One region of the Parageobacillus galactosidasius genome, then DNA from elsewhere that is predicted to be linked to it. Evidence: riboswitches for the same ligand, from Rfam matches in the RefSeq annotation. Region 1 holds a riboswitch; each other region holds the start of a gene.
The links. Region 1 has a riboswitch for thiamine pyrophosphate ahead of tenA (thiaminase II). Riboswitches for the same ligand answer to the same signal wherever they lie in the genome.
Positions count from the first base shown of each region.

Region 1 (5,757 bases):
CCATGGAAAGTTGGTATGGATGCTGATTTTGCTGTTTTCGAAGGTGGAATCTCTGCAGAAATTGTTCGACCGTTTCCGTAATTTCCGCTTCTTCTCGTTTTTCTAAACGAAGCGAATAAGCAATCTCCTCTCGTACAGAATTAGTAACAAACTGAAATTCCGGATTTTGGAAGACAAATGCAATCAAACGATGAAGCTGTTTTAACTGCTTGCTGTCTTTTCCGTATAACTCATACGTCCCGTCTGTGCGAATGAGCTTCATCAGCGCATGCAAGAGCGTACTTTTCCCAGCGCCGTTTTTGCCGGTAATGGCAATCCATTCTCCTGCGCATACGGTCGCTTCTTCCACGCGTATTTTGACATCGCGCAGGCGATAGCCTTGGAACTCGCGAAGGCGGATAATTTCCTCTTGGCGAACATTCACTCGCTGGCGTTGCCGCTTCGCTATATATTCATCCCATACACCGGGATACCAAATTCCTTGTGAAGCAATGATATCTTTGTAATCGGAAAACACCGTTTGCGCTTTATCATCAGCAATGATCTCGCCGTTATCATTAAATAAAATAATCCGATCGACAAAATCGAGTATATGATCGATTTTATGTTCGACAATGATGACCGTTTTATCATGGGCAATTTGTTTCACCGTCCGCCAAATCGCTTCCGTTCCTTCTTCATCAATCATTGCCGTTGGTTCATCCAAAAACAGTACATCTGGATCTAACGCCAATACGGAAGCAAGGGCGAGCCGTTGCTTCATTCCTCCCGATAGTGTATGAATATCGGTATGCGGCTCTACAAAAAGACCAACTGTCTCTAGCAGCTTCTCGATCCGCTCTTTCATCTCTTCGCGCGGCACACCGATATTTTCGAGCGCAAAGGCGATTTCTTCATCGACAAACGGCATGCAAAATTGCGAATCGGGATCTTGGAAGACGTAGCCCCAATTATCGGGAAGCTGCACTCGCTCTGCTTTCATCGGAATATCGATCGAATGCGGAATCAAGCCCGACAGCACTTGCAACAATGTTGATTTTCCGCATCCGGATGGACCGAGCAACAACACTTTTTCTCCTTCGTAAAACGTGATCGATAAATCTTTAAATAACAATGTATCTTTTCCAGGAAATTTCAAGCGCAGCCGTTCAACAGATGCTATCGGTTTCATCGGTTCACACGCCACCTTTTTTAACGATCAAGCGCATCGTAATCTTCTTTCGAAGCCGGGCGCAACATTTGCGTCACACCAGTTTTTTCTAACGCTTTTACTAAAGAAACGGCAAAAACACCGGCAATCACCACTGCGCCAATAAAGCGGGCAATAAGGAATAATGCCAAGTTCCAAGGAGCCAGCGATTCAATATACCCTTTATAAAAATCCATCACAAGCGAGCCAATCGTCGCACCAATCGCCCCTAACGACACGACCAATGCGTCAAACCGTTTATAACGGAACGCAGCAAACACCACTTCCGCCAAAAGCCCTTGAACGACTCCGTAAATAAGCACCTCTAGCCCCCACTCTGAGCCCATAATAAATTCTCCAGAAGAAGCAGCAATTTCCGCTAACAGCGCAACACCTGGCTTGCGGATCAGCAAATATGCCACCGATGCGGCGATAAACCACATGCCGTAAATCAATTGATCAACATGAAACCCAAATGGCTTAACAAAGTAATAGAGAGGTCCCCAAATTTTATAAATGATCCCAAAAACGACAGAAATCACGATTGTCGTTAAAATATCAACGAGCTTCAATCCTTTAGTTGCTGACATGTTCTTTGATCTCCTTTCTTGCTGATGGCCATGTTTCTAAGCGATATGCCATCTCCCAAAATTCGTATTCATATTCACTGCTAATAAGAAAATGCTGTTCCATCCGTTTGCGATCGGATTCGGTGACTGCTTCCGCAATCGCATCCAAACGGGCGATTTGTTCTTCTACTAAGCTGCGAAACCATTCGGAGCTATATGTTCCAATCCATTTCTGATAGATCGGCTCTTTCGGCTTGCAGTCCTTTAGCCTCTCGCCAATCTCATAATAAAGCCAGTAGCACGGCAAAATCGCTGCAATCACATCACCTAAATGCCCTTCGTACGCAGCCCGGTACATATGCGACGTATACGCGTATGCGGTCGGCGCAGGAATAAATGACGCTTTTTCTTCCTCCGTGATCCCAAGCAGCTCGGAAAACGTTTCATGCAAAGATAATTCTGCTTCACATGTGCTTTGGGCATGATGCGCCATGCTCGCGATTGTCTTTGCATCTGGAGACTTCGCTGCCCCAATTGCCTGGACTCTCGCAAAATGGTGCAAATAATACTCATCTTGCATCACATAATAGCGAAAACGAGTAAGGTCTAGCGTTCCTTCCCCTAACTCTCTCACAAAAGGATGGCGAAAGCTTGCCTGCCAGATCGGATCGGCCTTTTTCCGCAATTCCATCGCAAATGACATCTTTATCTCTCCCCCCTCTTTTTATAAAAAATAAACACCACTTCCTTTACGATGCGTAAAGAAAGTGGTGTTGCACACATAGTCGTCGAAAAAACACAGAAAAACCCACGACTGCGCCACTCCACTTCCCTACGCTGGTATTACCCAGATCAGGTTCTAAGGGTCTCAAAGGCACACTTTGATCTCAGCCTTTCTAAAGGCCCCCCTAGTGGATTGCGTCCAATATAAAAAATTTTCCCTTGTTTGAATTTATCATATCACGGTAAATATCATTGTCAACCCTTTTTTTACTATTCCACGATGACTGCTGTACCGTATGCCAAGATTTCCGACGTATTCGCCATAATTGCCGCTGTAGCGACTCTTACGCCGATTACCGCATTTGCTCCTTGGCGTTTCGCCTCGTTTATCATGCGTTCAATCGCAATTTTTCTCGCTTCGTCCATCATTTCGGTATACGCCTTGATTTCTCCGCCGACAATCGTTTTCAGACCAGCCATAATGTCTTTGCCGATATGTTTTGACTGTACCGTATTTCCTTGTACAAATCCGATATACTCTTTTATTTGTTTTCCTGGTACATAGTCCGTCGTTGCGATAATCATCACAATCCCTCTTTTCTTTTCATCTATGCTTATCGTTATTCTGTTTAGAAGAAAATAGTCCTGCCAAATGTCGACAAACTTGCCTGCGTTGCGTCTTTGTCCGCAATTCTGTATCATAGAAAAAGCAAACGACTATATCATAATGGAGTGGAGAACGTGGCAAACGTATTTTTAAAACGAAAGCGAAAAAAACGGCTGGAACAAGGACATCCATGGATTTTCCAAAGCGAAGTCGATTATATTGAAGGAGACTTTGAACCAGGCGATTTTGTGGACGTATATAATCATCAACGCTACTTTTTGGCAAAGGGCTATATTAACCCGAAATCGCAAATCATTGTGCGCGTTTTGACGCAAAATCCTGATGAAGAGCTAAATGAACAATTTTTTGTCGACCGAATCCGCAAAGCATGGGAATATCGTGAGCGAATGATTCCCGGCGTTCGCTCATGCCGCGCTATTTACGGTGAAGCTGACTTTTTACCGGGGCTGATCGTCGATAAATACGAAGACGTGCTTGTCGTTCAAATTCTTTCCCTCGGGATGGAAAAACGGAAAGACTGGATTTTGCGCGGTTTGCTTGAAGTATTTAAGCCAAAAGCGATTTATTTGCGCAATGACGTGTATGTCCGCGAGCTAGAAGGGCTAGAGCAAGAAAAAGGCTTTTGGTATGGCCAGTCGGAAACGGAAGTGCTGATTGAAGAAAACGGCGTCAAATATATCGTCGACATTGAAAACGGGCAAAAGACGGGATTTTTCTTCGACCAAAGACAAAACCGAGCGGCGATTAAACCGCTCATTAACAGCGATACAACAGTGCTCGACTGTTTTACCCATACTGGCTCGTTTATGCTCAATGCGTGCTTATATGGTGCGAAACACGTCACTGCGGTCGATATTTCCGAACACGCCATTGAAACAGCAAAACGCAACGCCGCACTCAATGGCTTTACCAACGTCGATTTTGTCGTCGCCAATGCATTCGATTATTTGCGCGAAGCGGTTCGCGATGGAAAGAAATGGGACGTTGTCATCATTGACCCGCCAGCGTTTGCGAAATCAGCTCAAGCCGTTCCGAAAGCGCTGCGCGGCTATAAAGACATTAACTTAAACGGCTTAAAGCTTGTCAAAGATGGCGGCTTTTTCGTCACAGCGAGCTGCTCGTACCATGTTCACGCTGATTTGTTCCAAGCGATGATCGAAGAAGCGGCGTTTGATGCGAAGAAAATTTTGCGGCAAGTGTACTGGAGCGGCGCCGGCTACGATCATCCAAAGCTGCTTGCTGCCGATGAAGGCGACTATTTAAAATTTGCCATTTATGAAGTGCATTCGCGCAGATAGCTAAATGGTTCCATTTTCTAAACAAAAAAACGCTTAGGACTGTCATACAGTCCTAAGCGTTTTATTTTTTATGCAAAATATATAAGTAAAAGCTAATAGAAATCAACACGGATAGTGCGGCAGTTATATAAATGCTAGAGTAACCGAACCAATGGCCAATTTGCCCAAAAACCATCGCTCCTACTCCGACCCCTAAATCGAAAAAGGCGAAAAAGGTCGCATTTGCCATTCCTTTTCGGTTTTTTGCCGCTTTTTCCACAGACCATGCTTGCAGTGCTGGCTGCACCGTTCCAAACCCTAGCCCGTAAAGAATCGCTGCGATAAACAAAATCGCATTGCTTGGCAGCCAAGCCAACAATAACATTGCAATGAAAATCAGTGCAGCACCTGGTATAAACACCGCCTGATGGCCTTTTCTATCATACAACCGGCCGGCAAACGTTCTTGTTACCATTAACGCAAGCGCATATAGCAAGAAATACCATTGGATTCCTGAAATTCCTTTTTGTGCAGTATATAGCGGCAGAAATGAGGCAATTCCTCCAAATGTCACCGTAAGGAAAAATAGCAAAATTGAAGGCTCTAGCGCGCTTTTTTCATAAATATCCCATTTATTACGCGCTTGCACTTGCGGCTGTCCGATTTTTTTATATGTAATATTCGAAGCAAACAATAGTGACGCCAAACCTAAAACGGCACAAATCAAAAAAAGATGGCGGAATGACAACATTCCGGCGAGCAATAACCCCATAGATGGCCCAAAAGCGAGCGCTAAATTCCCTGATAGTCCATAATACCCCATTCCTTCGCCTCTCCGGCTGGCAGGGATAATGTCCGTGGCAATCGTTCCGGAGGCAGTAGTCGAAAACCCCCACCCAATGCCTTGAATAACCCTCATCATAAACAACAAAAAAATGCTCGCAATAAAGCTGTACGATCCGACCGAAAGGACAAAGATCGCAAGCCCTAGCAAAAATACAAAACGCCGCCCCTTTGTTTCTAACGCATGCCCGGCAAACGGCCGCACCATTAATGCCGCAAATGTGAAAATCCCGACCACTAAACCGATCAGCTGGTCATTGCCGCCAAGATGCTCGACAAACAGCGGAATCGTCGGCAATGTCATTTGAAATCCAAGAAAAACAAAAAAATTAGCTAAACAAATAAGTATAAAATCTTTTGTCCAAATTTTTTCCTTCGTTGCATCTATGATGTTTTGACTTTGTGGTTCCCCCACCGCAAACTCCCTCCAATCATTCATTTTAAACCGAACACTCAATACAGTTTAGTGTAACATAAATAGATAAATTTTTTATGTAAAAAGCTTATTGGAAATTTATAAAAATATGT
Region 1 covers NZ_NDYL01000001.1:660,952-666,708, reverse strand. The annotation lists gene B9L23_RS03610 (ABC transporter ATP-binding protein) at 1-1,171, opposite strand, end outside; gene B9L23_RS03605 (ECF transporter S component) at 1,192-1,779, opposite strand; gene tenA (thiaminase II) at 1,766-2,461, opposite strand; TPP riboswitch at 2,571-2,678, opposite strand; gene B9L23_RS03595 (YbjQ family protein) at 2,752-3,066, opposite strand; gene B9L23_RS03590 (class I SAM-dependent rRNA methyltransferase) at 3,223-4,407, shown strand; gene B9L23_RS03585 (MFS transporter) at 4,469-5,668, opposite strand.

Region 2 (5,757 bases), 460 kb from region 1:
ATAATTGGATATTGATCATAAAGAACGGGTGTCTAAGAAGGAGATGCCCGTTTTTTTATGGTGAATTACAGGAACGCTTGTTTGTGTATTCATACTTTTTCATTTTCCCCCATATCATGCAATATGGGGGGGATGTTCATGCAATTTTACTATGGCCAGCAAATGCCGCTGCGTATTTTAGACGAAGCGGAATTTTGGAAACATCAAGAAGAGGAGCATACGGTCGTTATTCGCGAGCTTGTTAGCGGTTTAGAGCCGGCTTATGTCGAAGCGTTGAAAAAATGGGAAGAGGCGCTTTCTGCAACACATCAGCAAGTAGTGCGTTTTATTGAATCGGTCGTTCGCGCAGGATATTACGTTCCTTATCAGCTTTACCAGCAAGTGTTGCAGCTAGTGTCTCATTGCTTGCAGCAAAGTCTTGATTTTATTAAGCTGTGTCAACAAATAAAAACGGAAAGCAAAGCAGTGAGCAAAAATCCAACGGCAAAAGTAGTGCTGAACCATATTATTCGTGAGTCAGAATATTTTATTGGCATCGCGCAATTGTTATTATACGGAAAATAAGGAAAATGCCTATTCGTTTCGGATAGGCATTTTATGTGTTTGAAAAAGAGCAGAGTAAGTAGTAATGAAAAAGGGTAACGGTTTGTTTTATGTTTTGTAATATTATACTAGAAATATAAAAAAGAGGTGAATATATCCGATATAATTAATAGTAAGATTCTTTAATATTAGAAAAAAGGTGGGAAAAAGGTTGTCGCTGCATAGTTATATTTTACGCACGATGTTCATTGTCATACCTGGCACCGCTCTCATCGGCCTTGGTGTATGTATGGCGAATGGCATTAGCGGCGCGGCGTTTTGGTGGACGCTTGTTGCGACTATATTATTTGGGGCTGTAGTCGGAGTCGTTTCTGCGATATTAAACTATCGTCGATTTATTGCCCCGATCGCTATTATCAATCAGCATTTAGATAAGATGACCAATGGAGATTTATCGGCGCGTGTTCCTATGGATGAAGTGAGACAGTTAAAACCGATTGCCGTTTCGCTCAATAAAATGGCCCAAGCGTGGCAAGAAGTCATCGCCAACGTTCAACGCCATTCCGATGAGATGACGCAATTTTCCGGACAGTTAACCGCCATTGCGGAACAGACGACGAAAGCAACGGAGCAAATTGCGTCAACAATGGAGATAATTGCCTCAAGTTCGGAACAGCAAGTCAAAACGGCGCAAGAAACGTCGTCAGCGATGAACGATATCTCCGATACGCTTATGCAGGTGGCTGCGAATACGAAGTGCGTGTCTACGAACGTAAATGAAACATCGGCAAAAGCGCAATCGGGAAAACAGTCGATTTCGCAAATGGAAGAGCAGATGCAGTTTATTTATGACCATGTCCAATCACTTGGACAAGTTATTAAAGCGCTTGGAGAGCGTTCGAATGAAATCGGCCAGATTACGCAGGTGATTACAGGAATTGCTTCGCAAACGAATTTACTTGCCTTAAATGCGGCGATTGAGGCGGCAAGGGCTGGAGAACAAGGAAAAGGGTTCGCCGTTGTGGCGGATGAAGTTCGCAAATTGGCGGAACAGTCTGCTCAATCCGCACAGCAAATTTCGCAGCTGATCGGCTATATCCAAGAAGAAACGGAAAAAGCGATCGAATCGATGGAAACCGTAGTTAGCGAAGTATCGCAAGGGCTTGATGTTGTGCAAACGGCTGGACAGTCGTTTGAACAAATCCGCCAATCCATCGGCGAAGTCAATGCCCAAATCGAACAAGTATCCACAGCGATCGAGCAAATGACAGAAAACGTGCAACGGGTGGCCGCTTCCATTGGACATATGACGGAGATTGTGGAACAAACTTCTTCTGGATCAGCGAATGTTTCGGCGGCAACACAAGAACAAATGGCATCGATGGAGGAAATTGCTTCATCGGCATCATCGTTAAGCAAAATGGCAGAAAATATGCAAACAATGTTAAAACGGTTCACCGTATAAGGAAGCGTATTTACATTGCTTTATAAGTATGTTAATATTAAGAAAAATTAAATAAGTTTGTCGCTTATCTACTAGGGGAGTCCAATAGCTTGGACTGAGAAAAGAACGCGCTTAAGTTCTTTGACCCTTTGAACCTGATCTGGGTTATACCAGCGTAGGGAAGTAGATAGCGGGAGTGTATGCGTTTGTTGCGTACGTTTCGCTATTTGCGTTCCGTCGGGTTCTCTTAGAGAACCCGATTTTTATTTCCGCATATATTCTCCTATCTCCGCCCCGCGTTTTGGTGTAACTTCAGGTCCTCACTATTATTTTAAGGAGGTGTAGACCTGGTTACTAAAATCGTTGTCGTGTACTGACCGATGGAAGGAATGGTGCACGACAGATGCCGTCGCTGACAAGCGATCCACGGGGTGTCTTTCACAGCGGGTGAATGACAAGGGAAATTCCCTTCCTGATGGAACTCAGGTGTTTCCTGAGCGGCAAGCAGTTTTGCTGGTTCCATCGCGATGAGTCGATTTTTATAGATTTTAGTAACTAGGAGGAGTTACATGCAAAACATCAAATCTTTTATGCAATTTCCTGAGAGTAAAAAGGTGTATGTCGAAGGTTCAAGACCGGATATTCGTGTTCCGATGAGAGAAATTACGTTAAGTCCAACAAAGACAGAAACAGGAATCATCGAAAATGAACCTGTTCGTGTTTATGACACAAGCGGTCCTTACACCGATCCTGATTTTCAGCCGGACATTCAAAAAGGATTGCCGCCGCTAAGAAAACGCTGGATTTTAGAAAGGGGCGACGTTGAAGAATACGAGGGGCGTCCAGTGAAACCGGAAGATAACGGATTCCGTAATGGGAAGCAATCAGAGATTACTCTGCCTTTCGAGAGAAAACCGCTGCGCGCAAAAAAAGGAAAAACTGTGACGCAAATGCATTACGCAAAACGAGGGATTATTACGCCGGAGATGGAATTTGTTGCGATTCGCGAAAATATAGATCCGGAAATCGTGCGTCAAGAAGTTGCCGCAGGCAGAGCGATTATTCCTTCGAATATTAACCATCCGGAAAGTGAACCGATGATTATTGGGAGTCGTTTTCATGTAAAAATTAACGCGAATATTGGCAATTCCGCAGTCACATCATCCATTGAAGAAGAAGTCGAAAAAATGCTTTGGGCGGTGCGCTGGGGAGCAGACACGATTATGGACTTATCGACGGGAAAACACATTCATGCGACACGAGAATATATTATTCGCAATTCCCCTGTACCTGTCGGGACGGTTCCGATTTATCAAGCGCTTGAAAAAGTGAACGGCGTCGTCGAAGACTTAACGTGGGAAATTTACCGTGATACGCTCATCGAACAAGCGGAACAAGGGGTGGACTATTTTACGATTCACGCGGGGGTGCTGCTTCGTTACATACCGATGACGGTAAACCGAACGACTGGCATTGTTTCACGCGGCGGCTCGATTATGGCGCAATGGTGTTTAGCCCACCATGAAGAAAACTTCTTATACACGCATTTTGAAGAAATATGCGAGATTTTGAAAACGTACGATATTGCAGTATCGCTTGGAGACGGGCTGCGCCCAGGCTCGATTGCCGATGCGAATGACGAAGCGCAGTTTGCTGAATTGGAGACGCTCGGAGAATTAACAGAAATCGCTTGGAAGCATGATGTGCAAGTGATGATTGAAGGACCAGGGCATGTGCCGATGCATAAAATTAAGGAAAATGTCGATAAGCAAATCGAAATTTGCAAAGGTGCGCCGTTTTACACATTAGGACCGCTTACGACCGATATCGCGCCGGGATATGACCACATTACATCCGCGATCGGAGCAGCGATCATTGGCGCGTACGGAACGGCGATGCTTTGTTACGTGACGCCAAAAGAGCATTTAGGGTTGCCGAATAAAGATGATGTGCGCGAAGGAGTGATCGCTTATAAAATCGCAGCACACGCGGCCGATTTAGCAAAAGGGCACCCGGGAGCGCAACGGCGGGATGACGCGTTATCAAAAGCGCGCTTTGAGTTTCGTTGGAACGATCAGTTCAACCTTTCGCTTGATCCAGATCGAGCTCGGGAATATCATGATGAAACATTGCCGGCGGAAGGGGCGAAAGTCGCGCACTTTTGTTCGATGTGCGGGCCGAAGTTTTGCTCGATGAAAATTTCACATGAGCTGCAAAAAACGGTGAGGGAAGAAGGGATGAAACAAAAAGCGAAGGAGTTTGTCGAAAATGGCTCATCTCTCTATCGATGATGTTCAAGAATTGCAAAAGGAAATTGCCGAATTGAAGGAGAAAATTCTTAAATTGGAACAGCAAATTGCCCATATTCAAAAAAATTGCCAGCATTCATTTTTTGAGACACCGTTTATGCGAAAATGTGTCAAATGCCATTATATAGAGATTTTATATTATTAAGGGGATTGTCAAATATATAGCTAATTCATCTCCCGTTTTGCAGGACGGAAATCGGGAAATGAATTAGCCTTTTTATTTTTGTTTTTAGTCATTTCTTTTAAGTTTTTTTATATATATTTCATGAAAAAGTTTATTTGATTGGTTGCGGCGGGATATGGTGCATGATGGATAACAATAAAAAATGTCTAGTGATTATTTACAATCAGATTTTTATTTTGGAGGGAAACTATATATGACCAAATTTCCCAATTATACAAAAACAATTTTTATTGATGGACAATGGTTGGAAGCACATAATGGCAACACGCTTCCTGTTCAAAATCCCGCCACGTTAGAAACGATTACGGAAGTTTCATACGGCGATGAAGTGGAAGCGGAACAAGCGGTGCGCGCAGCCAGCCAAGCATTTCGAAAATGGTCGGCAAAAACAGCAAGAGAACGGTCGCAATTGTTATATGCCGCGTATGAAAAAATGCTGGAACATAAAGAAGAACTTGCTTCCATTTTGACAACAGAGCAAGGAAAACCGTTAAAAGAGGCAAGGGCAGAAATTGATTCAGCGGCAAGTTACTTTCTTTGGTATGCCGAGGAAGCGAATCGCCTGTATGGAGAAATTATTCCTTCGTCCAATAAACATAAACGGCTAATGGTCATTCCGCAGCCGATCGGCGTTGTCGCTGCCATTACTCCGTGGAATTTCCCGGCTTCGATGATTACAAGAAAGCTAGCGCCAGCACTTGCGGCAGGGTGCACCGTTGTATTAAAACCGGCTCCAGAAACGCCGTTAACCGCTTATCAGATTGTAAAAATATTAGAAGAAGTAGGGATTCCAAAAGGAGTTGTCAATCTCGTTACTGGCGATGCGGTTTCAATCGGGCAGTGCTGGATGAACCATCCCGATGTGCGGCTGATTACGTTTACCGGTTCGACGGAAGTCGGACGTCTGTTGATGAAAGGAAGCGCGGATCATGTAAAAAAACTTTCTTTAGAACTAGGCGGCCATGCGCCGATTATCGTATTTGATGATGCCGATCTTGATTTGGCAGCCGAGATGACGCTTGCCAGCAAGTTCCGCAACTGCGGGCAAACGTGTATTTGCGCCAACCGCGTATATGTGCAAAAAACGATTTGGGATGATTTTCTCGAAAAACTAACGGAGAAAGTACGCCGTTTATCGATTGACATTGGCGCAAAAGAAACGGCGGATATCGGGCCGCTAATTAATGAAGAGGCAGTGCAAAAAGTGCAGCGGCATTTAGAGGATGCTGTACAAAAAGGAGCTTCGGTCATTTACGGCGGAAAGAGATGGGATGGTC
Region 2 covers NZ_NDYL01000001.1:198,802-204,558, reverse strand. The annotation lists gene B9L23_RS01135 (RDD family protein) at 1-4, shown strand, start outside; gene B9L23_RS01130 (DUF2935 domain-containing protein) at 139-564, shown strand; gene B9L23_RS01125 (methyl-accepting chemotaxis protein) at 755-2,008, shown strand; TPP riboswitch at 2,072-2,186, shown strand; gene thiC (phosphomethylpyrimidine synthase ThiC) at 2,557-4,278, shown strand; gene B9L23_RS01115 (hypothetical protein) at 4,256-4,441, shown strand; gene B9L23_RS01110 (NAD-dependent succinate-semialdehyde dehydrogenase) at 4,674-5,757, shown strand, end outside.
Region 2: linked by a shared signal. The riboswitch ahead of thiC (phosphomethylpyrimidine synthase ThiC) and the one ahead of tenA (thiaminase II) in region 1 are both predicted to bind thiamine pyrophosphate.

Region 3 (5,757 bases), on a different contig from region 1:
CAATTGTTTAGAAGCAAATCTTGCGCCGAACCCATATCAAGGCCATGTCGATGATATTGCTGTGCTTCCATATACATCGGGAACAACGGGAGTGCCAAAAGGGTGCGTTCATTCGCACCGGACGGTAAACGCCAACATTGTCAGCGCCTATCATTGGGCAAACGTAACAAGCGATACGGTTTGCCTCGTCACCTTGCCGCTCTTTCACGTTACCGGAATGGTCCACAGCATGCATCTTCCAATTTTTGCGGGCGCGGCGATGGTGCTGTTGACCCGTTGGAATCGCGATAGTGCCGCGCGTTTGATTGAAATGCATCGCTGTACACATTGGGTCAATATTAGCACGATGCTTATTGACTTTTTGGCCAATCCGTCATTGTCAAAATATGATATTTCTTCTCTTGCTAGCATCGCTGGCGGGGGCGCGCCGCTTCCAGAAGCGGTCGGAGAAAAATTGTTTAAGCTGACAGGAGTGCAATATATGGAAGGATATGGGCTTTCCGAAACGATTTCGCATACCCATTTCAACCCGCCGGATCGTCCGAAATTGCAATGCTTGGGCATTCCATCGTTTGACGTCGACGCCCGCATCATTGACCTGGAGACCAGAAAAGAGCTTGGCGTCGGGGAAATCGGGGAAATCGTCGTGCACGGCCCACAAGTGTTTAAGGGATATTATCGCCGTGAAAAAGAAACGGAAGAAGCGTTTATTGAAATCGATGGAAAACGGTTTTTCCGCACCGGCGACATTGGGCGGATGGACGAAGACGGATATTTCTTCATTGTCGACCGCGTCAAGCGGATGATCAATGCGTCTGGGTATAAGGTATGGCCGACCGAAGTTGAATCGTTGCTCTATAAGCATCCGGCCGTGCAACAAGCGTGCGTCATTGGTGTTCCTGATCCGCGCCGAGGAGAAACGGTGAAAGCATTTATTGTGCTTCAAGATGAGTACGTCGGCAAAATCACAGAAGAAGAAATTATCGAATGGGCGAAAACGCAAATGGCCGCCTATAAATATCCGCGCATCGTCGAATTCCGTTCGTCGCTGCCGATGACATCAAGCGGAAAATTATTGTGGCGGAAATTGCAAGAAGAAGAGTATCAAAAATTAGAAAAAGGGGCAAAAACATGAAAGTGTTTGCATAATCAGCAACATAAGGCCGCTTCCAAAAAGCAAAAGCTGCTTTTTGGAGCGGTCTTTTTTCTATGATAGAAAAGATGCATATTTTTCCTTTTTCGTTAGAAAATAAAGGAAGACATTTTAAAAATGGAGGGGGATGAGGTGCCGACAATAGAAAAGCAACTCCTGTTTTTCTCATTCCTTGCAATCGCCTTGTTTGTATCGCCGTATTTTCTGCTTGGCGAAGATGCGCATATGCGTGTGCATGATAATTTAGATTCCAATATTGCATGGTATAAAGTCGTCACAAAAAGCGGAGAGTTATTTGGTTCGGTTCATGCGGTCATCCCGCAAATTATTAACGGGTTGCCTCGAAATGCGTTCGGTACGGAATTTAGCGGAATCGTTTGGCTTCACGCGCTATTTCCATCCATTTACGCATATGGACTTAGTCAGGCGATTACTCGCGTGTTTGCGTTTATCGGGATGTACTTGCTGTTAAGGAAATATGTTGTTCCAGATGAAAAATGGGTATGGATTCGCATTGGAGCGTCGCTTGCTTTTGCGCTGACACCGTTTTGGCCATCAGGGATGCTTAGCACGCTTGGAATGCCGCTTGCGCTGTGGGCGCTTCTGAACATCCGCGCTGGCGAGCGTTCATGGGTAAACTATCTTGTGCTTACGCTATTGCCGTTTTATTCGAGTCTCGTGCTCGGTTTCTTCTTTTTCCTTAGTGCGATGGGAATATGGTGGCTTGTCGACGTCATTCGCGGGAAAGGATGGAATTGGCGCTTTTTCTTTGCCATTGTGTACATGACGGCCATTTATTTGGCGATTGATTACCGCCTTGTTCATTCGCTGTTATTTTCTGATGAACCGACAAGCCGTGATGAGTATTTTCATGCCCGCTTGCCGCTTTGGCGTGTCATACGTCTAATTTTTAAAAACTATATTCTCGGCCATACGCATGTGATGACGGTACACGGACTGATTATTTTGCCGGTGACGTTAGTGGCGTTGTATATCGTTTGGAAGAAAAAGTTATGGAAGCGGGAAAAGCTATTTGTATTTTTACACGTATTGAATTTTGCGCTGTCGACGTGGTACGCGTTTTGGTTTTATAAAGGCTGGGTCCCGTTAACAGAACGTTTTGATCTTCTGGATAAATTTAATTTTGCCCGCTATCACTTTTTGCGGCCGATGGTCATTTACGTGCTGTTTGCCATTTCCCTTAAAATTTTATGGCAGCAAGGCCATTCATGGAAAAAGGCATGTTTTGCAGCGATTGCCTCTCAGTTAGTCGTTCTCACCGCTTTTAACGAGGAAATTGCGCATCGCAATAAGCCGTCGTTTCGCGAGTTTTATGCGGAAAAGCAATTCCAAGAAATAAAAGAGCACATCGGACTGCCGGTTCACAAATATCGTGTCGCCAGCATCGGCATTCACCCGGCAATCGCGCAATATAACGGATTTTACACATTAGATACGTATAACAATTTTTATCCCCTGTCATATAAACATAAGTTTCGCCAAATTATCGCAAAAGAGCTGGCGAAAAACAAAAAGCTGCGCGAATACTTCGACGAATGGGGCGGACGTTGCTATATTTTTGTCGACGAGTTAGGAAAACATTATATGTTTAACAAGAATTCAAAACGAACGATTAAACATTTACAGCTAAATACGAATGTATTTCGCGAAATGGGCGGCCGTTATATTTTCTCGGCATTGCCGATTGAAAACGCAAAACAAAATCAGCTGACGCTTGAAAAAGTGTTTCATTCCAAAGAATCGGCATGGACGATTTATTTGTACAAGGTGATACCGTAAGGAGGGGTTAACATGAACGAACCAATGCTTACAATTGTTGTGCCGTGTTATAACGAAGAGGAAGTATTGCCGGAAACGATTCGCCAGCTCCGCAATCTGCGGGAGGAGCTGATTGCCGAGCGCCTTGTTTCTCCTGAAAGCACGTTATTATTTGTCGATGACGGAAGCGGTGATGCGACATGGGACATTATTTATAAAGCAAGCTTGCGTTATCCGGAAGTAAAAGGGGTGAAACTTGCGCGCAATGTGGGGCATCAAAACGCGCTGTTAGCGGGGCTGTTTGCTGCGAAAACGCGTTCTGATTGCATCGTTTCGATCGATGCGGATTTGCAAGATGATATTTCCGTCATTCGCGATTTTGTCCAAAAGTTTCATGAAGGATATGAAATTGTGTATGGGGTGCGCAATAAGCGCGATACGGATACGTTTTTTAAACGCCACACTGCTCAATGGTTTTATAAACTGATGAGAGCAATGGGAGTCGATCTCGTTTATAACCATGCCGATTATCGGTTAATGAGCCGGCGGGCGGTAGAGGAACTCGAACGGTTCGAGGAAGTGAATTTGTTTTTGCGCGGAATCGTGCCGCTGCTAGGGTTTCGCTCCACAACCATCTATTATGATCGGAAAGAGCGGTTTGCAGGAAAAACGAAATATCCGCTCAAAAAAATGATCGCGTTTGCCCTTGATGGGATCACTTCGTTTAGCATTACGCCGATTCGCATTATTTCGCTCATTGGATTTGTTTCCTTTTTCGTCAGCTTATTGTTTGGAGTATATTTTCTTCTTTTAAAATTTACCGGCCATACGCAAACAGGCTGGACATCGCTCATTACATCCATTTGGTTTCTCGGCGGCTTGCAGCTTATTGCGTTTGGGTTGATCGGAGAATATATTGGGAAAATTTATAAAGAAACAAAACGGCGCCCCCGATACATTGTCGATCTTGATTTATTTAATTTGCCGATGCCGCAGCCGTGGCACCAATCTCCTTCACTAAGTGAAGGATCAACGATGCCGGAAATTTCAAAACACCGTTCATAATGTGATATTTTTACTTGCAATATGTGAAAAGAAGGAGTAGACTCTTTTGTGAAAAACTATATATTGTTTTGCGGGAGCTTGCGGAAGCAGGCTGAGAGTACGGCTAATTCCGCCGTTGACCGTTCGAACCTGTTTGGGTAATGCCAGCGCAGGGAAAGTGACTGTGGGATTCGTATACACTTTGCTTGCGCGCAAAGTGTTTTTTTATTCGCAAAAAAGGGAGAGGATGGGAAATGAACAACCAAGAAGCGATAAACGCATTGCAAATGGTTAGACAAGCCAATCCGCTTGTACATAACATTACGAATGTGGTCGTAACGAATTTTACGGCAAACGGCCTGCTTGCGTTAGGTGCTTCACCGGTCATGGCGTATGCGAAAGAGGAAGTTGCGGATATGGCAAAAATTGCGGGGGCGCTCGTCTTAAATATCGGAACATTAAATCCAACAGAAGTGGAAGCGATGATCATTGCCGGAAAAGCGGCAAACGAAGCTGGCGTTCCTGTTATTTTCGATCCGGTTGGCGCCGGGGCGACGCCGTATCGCACGGAGACGGCGCGAAACATTGCGAGCGCGGTCCAACTGTCTGTCATTCGCGGCAATGCGGCGGAAATCGCGAATACTATCGGCGAATCGTGGACCATTAAAGGCGTCGATGCGGGAGAAGGCAGCGGGGATGTCGTATCGCTTGCGAAAAAAGCGGCCAAGCAGCTGAAAACAGTAGTCGCCATTACAGGAAAAGAGGATGTTGTAACAGATGGAAATACGACGTATATCATTCGTAACGGGCATCCGTTGTTAACGAAAGTGACCGGAACTGGCTGCTTATTGACATCTGTTATTGGCGCATTTGCGGCTGTAGAGCGGGATGTGTTAAAAGCGGCGGCGGCGGCGCTTGTCATCTATGGAGTTGCCGCGGAAATCGCTGCGAAAAATGCAGGAGACGAAGGACCGGGCAGCTTTCAAATCGCCTTTTTGGACGCGCTTTTCCGCGTAGGAGCGGATGAGATTAGCCGATACGGTCGCATTGAACGAGGAGAATGAAGGGAGAGAAAATCATGGTATATAAAGCGTTAACGATTGCCGGTTCGGACAGCGGCGGCGGTGCTGGGATTCAAGCGGATTTAAAGACATTTCAAGAATTGCGTGTATTTGGGATGTCCGCATTAACAGCGGTAACGGCGCAAAATACACTCGGCGTGCAAGGAGTATACCCATTGTCGCCGGAAGCGGTCGCGCAACAAATTGAATCCGTCGGAACCGATTTAGGAGCGGATGCTGTAAAAACCGGGATGCTGTTTAGTGCGGAAATTATTGAAGTGGTTGCTTCGAAAGTGAAACAATTCGGGTGGGAACGCCTCGTCGTCGATCCGGTCATGATTGCCAAAGGCGGTGCTCCGCTATTGCAAGAAGAGGCGGTCAGCGCATTAAAAACGCATTTGCTTCCGCTTTCGATGGTGGTTACCCCGAACATTCCAGAAGCAGAAGCATTAACCGGCCTTACGATTCGAACGATTGAGGACCGTAAGGAGGCGGCGAAACGTCTGCATGAACTAGGAGTGAAATACGTCGTGATCAAAGGCGGCCACGACGATGATGGAGAAGAAACGGTCGATGTATTATATGACGGAAGTGAATTTTTCTATTTCACAAGCAAGCGAATCGATACAAAACATACGCATGGAACAGGATGCACGTTTGCCGCGGCGATAACGGCAGAGCTCGCAAAAGGAAAAACAGTGCAAGAAGCAGTGCAGACAG
Region 3 covers NZ_NDYL01000002.1:564,311-570,067, reverse strand. The annotation lists gene B9L23_RS12280 (long-chain fatty acid--CoA ligase) at 1-1,135, shown strand, start outside; gene B9L23_RS12275 (DUF6044 family protein) at 1,286-2,953, shown strand; gene B9L23_RS12270 (glycosyltransferase family 2 protein) at 2,966-3,997, shown strand; TPP riboswitch at 4,058-4,169, shown strand; gene thiM (hydroxyethylthiazole kinase) at 4,231-5,040, shown strand; gene thiD (bifunctional hydroxymethylpyrimidine kinase/phosphomethylpyrimidine kinase) at 5,055-5,757, shown strand, end outside.
Region 3: linked by a shared signal. The riboswitch ahead of thiM (hydroxyethylthiazole kinase) and the one ahead of tenA (thiaminase II) in region 1 are both predicted to bind thiamine pyrophosphate.